2 regions of the Kosakonia radicincitans DSM 16656 genome follow, and region 1 is predicted to be linked to the other one. Evidence: predicted binding sites of a transcription regulator. Region 1 holds the regulator's gene; the other holds the start of a gene.
The links. The regulator Fur, encoded in region 1, represses iron uptake genes when iron is present. The targets are predictions, from matches to a motif close to ATAATAATGAGAACNACTATCAA.
Positions count from the first base shown of each region.

Region 2: Y71_RS07820 (Nramp family divalent metal transporter) is a predicted target of Fur. The motif match lies at 2,006-2,028, and genes of this name have one in related genera.

Region 1 is NZ_CP018016.1:3,979,436-3,982,840, forward strand. It holds gene ybfF (esterase) at 1-269, shown strand, start outside; gene ybfE (LexA regulated protein) at 400-684, shown strand; gene fldA (flavodoxin FldA) at 848-1,378, shown strand; gene fur (ferric iron uptake transcriptional regulator) at 1,668-2,114, shown strand; gene Y71_RS19210 (beta-N-acetylhexosaminidase) at 2,221-3,405, opposite strand, start outside.
Region 2 is NZ_CP018016.1:1,574,522-1,577,926, forward strand. It holds gene Y71_RS07810 (EAL domain-containing protein) at 1-483, shown strand, start outside; gene Y71_RS07815 (NupC/NupG family nucleoside CNT transporter) at 526-1,713, opposite strand; gene Y71_RS07820 (Nramp family divalent metal transporter) at 2,068-3,306, shown strand; gene ypeC (DUF2502 domain-containing protein YpeC) at 3,383-3,405, opposite strand, start outside.

The sequences.
Region 1 (3,405 bases):
GCGAGTGGCGTTTCAATGTTCCGGTGTTGTGGGAGCAATATCCGCATATTGTTGGCTGGGAAACCATTCCCGCATGGCCTCATCCGGCACTGTTTGTCTGTGGCGGCAACTCCCCTTACGTTACGGAGCAGTACCGGAGCGCTTTGCTTGAACAGTTCCCGCAGGCGCGCGCGCATGTGATTGCTGGCGCCGGTCACTGGGTGCATGCGGAAAAACCTGAAGCGGTAATGCGGGCAATTAATCGTTATCTCGCTGAAAAGTCAAACTGATTAAAAAGGCGGCGACCAGTCGCCAGAACGCGTCCGCCCGTTGGCGCGCCCGTTATGCTGATGTATGATGGCGCGCTATTCAGCCCGGGCGGCAGCCCGATTGCTTGTCTTTCCCGTAGTATGCTTAAACATGGCTAAAGAACAAACGGACCGTACAACCCTGGATCTGTTCGCGAATGAGCGTCGCCCGGGACGGCCGAAGACGAATCCGCTCTCGCGTGATGAACAGTTACGCATCAACAAACGCAATCAATTAAAACGCGATAAAGTTCGTGGGCTTAAACGCGTCGAGCTAAAACTGAATGTTGAAGCCGTTGATGCATTAAACGAACTTGCCGATGCGCGCGACATGAGCCGCAGCGAACTTATCGAAGAGATGCTGCTGGCACAGCTGAGCGCATTGCGCGGAAAGTAATTACTCCGAATCACCTCTCTTATTTCTACGTTTTCATGTGTCATACAGTGCACTCCGCGGCGATAGCTGTTTTCGCGCGCTTCTCTGTTCTGCTATGATTGCCCTTATCTGTGGGCGTAGCGCCACCATCATATTCATTAGGTTTCAAGAGGTTATTTTACTCATGGCAATTACAGGTATTTTCTTCGGCAGCGACACCGGCAACACCGAAAATATTGCGAAAATGATTCAGAGTCAGCTTGGTAAGGACGTTGCCGACGTACATGACATTGCCAAAAGCAGCAAAGAAGATATCGAAGGATATGACATTCTGCTGCTCGGCATTCCGACCTGGTATTATGGCGAAGCGCAGTGCGACTGGGATGATTTCTTCCCGACGCTGGAAGACATTGATTTTAATGGTAAGTTAGTTGCGCTGTTTGGCTGCGGCGATCAGGAAGACTATGCAGAATATTTCTGTGATGCGCTGGGTACGATCCGCGATATTATTGAGCCGCGCGGCGCGACCATCGTGGGCCACTGGCCGACTGCAGGCTACCATTTCGAAGCCTCTAAAGGTCTGGTGGATGACGACCATTTTGTTGGTCTGGCCATTGACGAAGATCGCCAGCCAGAACTGACCGCAGAACGCGTGCAAAAATGGGTTAAGCAAGTTCGCGAAGAGCTGCATCTTGATGACATCATCAACGCCTGATTTTACGGCGTAATCTGTGGGTTACGTGGTATTAATAGGTAAAAGCAATGGAAATAATTGCTACAAATTTTTAACTTTTTTCTCCATCGCTGTACAATAAGCCCTGCTAAAGTGGTGTCATAAAGCACAGGAGTTGCTGGTGACACCACGTTTTAAAAGCTTACTTTACTTGAGGACTTGCAGTTTTCATTTAGCCATGGCAGTTCTATAATGAGACGCATTATCCCAGGTGCATTCCTTCTAACTTCCATTGAGGAAGTGAATCGTATAGCAACAGGACAGATTCCGCATGACTGACAACAATACCGCATTAAAGAAGGCTGGCCTGAAAGTCACGCTTCCTCGGTTAAAAATCCTGGAAGTACTTCAGGAACCGGATAACCATCATGTCAGTGCGGAAGATTTATATAAACGACTGATCGACATGGGCGAAGAGATCGGGCTGGCGACAGTATACCGTGTACTGAACCAGTTTGATGACGCCGGCATTGTGACCCGTCATAACTTCGAAGGCGGGAAATCCGTTTTTGAACTGACTCAGCAGCATCACCACGATCACCTGATTTGCCTCGACTGCGGCAAAGTGATCGAATTCAGTGATGATTCCATCGAAGCGCGCCAGCGCGAAATCGCCGCGAAACACGGTATTCGTCTGACGAACCATAGTCTTTACCTGTACGGTCACTGCGCCGAGGGTGACTGCCGCGAAGATGAACACGCGCACGACGCGAAATAATCCCTTTTCATACTCAAGCCAGCCTTCGGGTTGGCTTTTTTTTTGCCCTTCAAAAACAAAAATGCCCGGCAGGTTTGCGCTGCCGGGCAGGTTACTTCAGCAATAATTACGCTTTCACGCTATCCACACGGCTGAAACGTTTACCGTCCGGGCTGGCGGTACGGATCTGCACTTCCCCGCTCACCTGAGGACGCGCTTTATTATCGTAGCGCAGCCAGTTTTTACCGCCGTCCGTAGAATATTCCACGACCATTCCCGGGAAGCTGGTATTGGCTTCCAGCTTGCCGCCAACCACGCGCGCGCCCGGTACAGGCAGACGGTAGTTGATGCCTGCTTTGTCCAGTTTTGCCAGTTCACGATGGCCTAACAGATTTGCAAAGCGGCTCCAGTCTTTATCCAGCGCTTTTACATCGACCAGATGAGTTTCACCGCCTTTGTACTCGCGCCCGGCCTGATAATCCTGTTCCCAACCGGCGCGGTGCCAGGCACGCTCTGCGACCGCAATCATGCGTGGATAAATCATGTATTCCATCTGGTTGTCGGTACGCACCACTTCACTCCACAGCTGAGCAGAAAGACCATAGGCTCCAGGCCACGGTTTATCCGATTTCGCGCTGAATGGATTGCCGTCACGATCCAGTGAAGTTTCAGCATTTTGCGGCATGTTATCCGGCGCAAAGCTGAAGATCTTGCGCTCATCGCTAAAGCGCGTGCCCCAGTAGTAGCCGCTTTCCGCCGGATGGACTTCGTTCGGGAAGTCGAGGTAAACATAGTCCGGGTTCGAGACAATGACGCGGAACCCTTTGTTCGCCCAGTCATTTACTGAATCGAAACCGCCCCAATAGAGCGTATCCCAGAAGTTAACATTGACGTGATCGGTGGCAAACTCAGCGGCATTTTTGGCATCTTTCAGGCCATCCTGCCACGCCTGCATGGTACCGATACCGTGCGCTTTCACCAGCTTGCTGACCTCAATACCAAAGTAGCTGGAAAGATGCTCAACATCTGCAACTTTACCCTCTTTAACCATAGTCTGGCAGACCTGAGATTTTGCCCACGGTTTGTCCTGCTTGCTCTGATCGATGATACCTTTGCCCGCTTCCGGTTTTTTCTGGTCGGTATAACCCGCCCCCAGATAGATGTTTTTCGCTTCGTCACCGCCAAAATGCCAGGTGTTCAGCGGTACACCCGCTTCTTTGTGCATTTGCTGGATTTCGCCAATCACTTTATCGACGAAATTGCGCGACGAATCGAGGCAAGGGTTCAGATAGCCAGTGCGGTTATAGAACTG
Region 2 (3,405 bases), 2.4 Mb from region 1:
TCTGCGCGTTTTTCAGTGAATCTGATGCCAATGACGCTGATGCAAAAAGCGTTTGCTCCGCAATTTCTGGCACTGTTTGAGCGCTATGCGATAGCGCCGCAGGCGGTGATTATTGAGATCACCGAAGAGCAGGCTTTTTCTAACTCTGAGGTGAGCATTCTTAACATCCTGCAATTGCGCCAGGCGGGATTCAAAATTGCTATTGACGATTTCGGTACCGGTTATGCCAACTTTGAGCGCCTGAAACGGCTACAAGCGGATATCATCAAAATCGATGGCTGTTTCGTACGGGATATTCTTCAGGATCAGCAAGATGTGATGATTGTGAAAGCCATTTGCGAGTTGGCGAAAGCGAAATCGCTTACCGTTGTGGCAGAGTATGTGGAAAACGAAGCGCAACGCGAACTGCTGCTGGAAGCGGGAGTGGATTATCTGCAAGGATATTTGTTTGGCAAGCCGCAACCGCTGGCTGATGGCGAATAAAAAACCGGGGAATTCCCCGGTTTTTTGTCGCTTGTGTCGCTATCAGATCACCAGCGCGGCGATGGCGGCAGAGAGCACGCTGACCAGCGTCGAGCCGTACACCAGCTTCAGACCAAAGCGGGAAACGACGTTGCCTTGCTCTTCATTCAGGCCTTTGATCGCGCCAGCGATAATGCCGATAGAGGAGAAGTTTGCGAAGGAAACAAGGAACACTGACAGGATGCCTTCAGAGCGCGGGGAGAGGTTAGCTGCGATTTTTTGCAGATCCATCATTGCCACGAATTCGTTAGACACCAGTTTGGTTGCCATGATGCTGGCTACCTGCAATGCTTCGTGCGCCGGCACACCCAGAACCCAGGCGATCGGATAGAAGATGTAACCGAGAATACCCTGGAAGGAGATGCCGAAAATAGCAGCAAACAGCGCGTTCAGGCCGGAGATCAGCGCGATAAAGCCGATCAACATTGCCGCCACGATAATCGCCACTTTAAAGCCCGCCAGAATGTATTCACCCAGCATTTCGAAGAAGCTCTGACCTTCGTGCAGTTTTGCCATCTGCAGGTTTTCTTCGCTCTCTTCAACACGGTACGGGTTGATCAGCGACAGAACAATAAAGGTGCTGAACATGTTCAGTACCAGCGCCGCCACCACATATTTCGGCTGGAGCATGGTCATGTACGCGCCGACGATGGACATGGAAACCGTAGACATTGCTGTCGCGGCCATGGTGTACATGCGGTTGCGTGACATTTTGCCGAGGATATCTTTATAGGCGATAAAGTTTTCGGACTGACCCAGAATCAGGGAGCTGACGGCGTTAAAGGACTCCAGTTTGCCCATGCCGTTAACTTTGGAAAGCACCGTCCCGATGGCGCGAATAATGATTGGCAGCACACGAATGTGTTGCAGAATACCGATCAATGCAGAAATAAAGACGATCGGGCACAGCACTTTCAGGAAGAAGAACGCCAGGCCTTCGTCATTCATTTTACCGAAGACGAAGTTAGTACCTTCGTTAGCAAAACCGAGCAGTTTTTCAAACATTTCGGAGAAGCCTTTTACGAAGCCAAGGCCAATGTCAGAGTTCAGGAAGAACCAGGCCAGTAAAACTTCAATCACCAGCAGTTGAATAACAAAACGAATGCGGACCTTCTTGCGATCGCTGCTGAAGAGCAGGGCAAGCAGCGCCACAACAGCAAGCGCCAGTACAAAGTGCAGAACGCGGGACATATTTGCTCCAAATATGAGACGGGTAGAAATTTCGTGCACATTCTATGTAACAAGCGGAAAGAAAACGAGATCAAACACACACTATATTGATGTCCTGTGACCAGACTCAAAAATAGTGATCAAACATACATTTCTGTTATGTTAAGTAAAGGAGTGAAAAGTTACGTTGAAATGCTACACTCTTAACATAATTCGACGATGGTTCCTGCTACCGCCGTCACCATCCTTGAGATCCGGCCCTTCTATCGTTTCTGGCTATCAGAGAAATCAGGTAAATCCACTTTAAATGAACTTGATAATCATTCTCATTTTGCTAACATGAAACATAGCAAAGGCTATATTTAGGGGCAATAAATGAACAATAGTCGCGTTGAGAATAGCAGTGGGCGTGCAGCGCGCAAGTTAAAGCTGGCGTTAATGGGGCCTGCGTTTATTGCCGCGATTGGCTACATCGATCCGGGAAATTTCGCCACCAATATCCAGGCAGGGGCCAGCTTTGGCTACCAGTTGCTGTGGGTTGTCGTGTGGGCCAACGTTATGGCGATGTTGATCCAGTTGCTGTCTGCCAAACTCGGTATCGCCACCGGAAAAAATCTCGCTGAGCAGATCCGCGATCACTATCCGCGTCCGCTGGTGTGGTTTTACTGGATTCAGGCGGAAATCATCGCCATGGCGACCGATCTGGCTGAATTTATTGGCGCTGCGATTGGCTTCAAATTGATCCTTGGCGTTTCACTTCTGCAAGGCGCAGTACTCACTGGTATTGCGACATTCCTTATTTTGATGCTGCAGCGTCGCGGGCAAAAACCGCTTGAGAAAGTCATTGGCGGGCTGTTGTTGTTTGTGGCGGCGGCATACATTGTTGAGCTGGTCTTTTCGCAGCCGAAGCTGGCGCAACTGGCGCAAGGTATTATCATCCCCAGTTTGCCGGGAACGGATGCCGTGTTCCTTGCCGCTGGTGTGCTTGGCGCAACCATCATGCCACACGTGATTTACCTGCATTCGTCGCTGACGCAGCATCTGCATCAGGGCACGCAGCACGAGCGCTACTCTGCAACAAAATGGGACGTGGGCATTGCCATGACCATTGCCGGCTTTGTTAACCTGGCGATGATGGCGACGGCAGCGGCGGCGTTTCATTTCAACGGACATACCGGCGTGGCCGATCTCGATCAGGCTTATCTGACGCTGGAACCGCTTTTAAGCCATGCTGCGGCAACCATTTTTGGTCTGAGCCTGGTGGCGGCAGGTCTCTCTTCCACCGTGGTGGGGACGCTGGCGGGACAGGTGGTGATGCAGGGATTTGTCCGCTTTCACATTCCGCTGTGGGTGCGCCGCAGCATTACCATGATGCCGTCGTTTATCGTGATCTGGCTGGGGCTTGATCCGACCCGCATTCTGGTGATGAGCCAGGTGCTGTTGAGCTTCGGCATCGCACTGGCACTGGTGCCGTTACTGGTCTTTACCAGCGACCGTAAATTGATGGGCGGGCTGGTAAACAGCGCGCTGGTAAACCGCATAGGCTGGTTAATTGTGGTGCTGGTGGTGAGCTTGAATGGCTGGCTGCTGGTCGGAACACTTGCAGATTTATAATGAAAATGCCCGCAGCCGTTTGGCGTTGCGGGCAGGGTGTTGAATGCCGGTTAGCAGAGCGCTTCCGGCACGAAAATTAGTGGTGATGGCCGCGCCCTG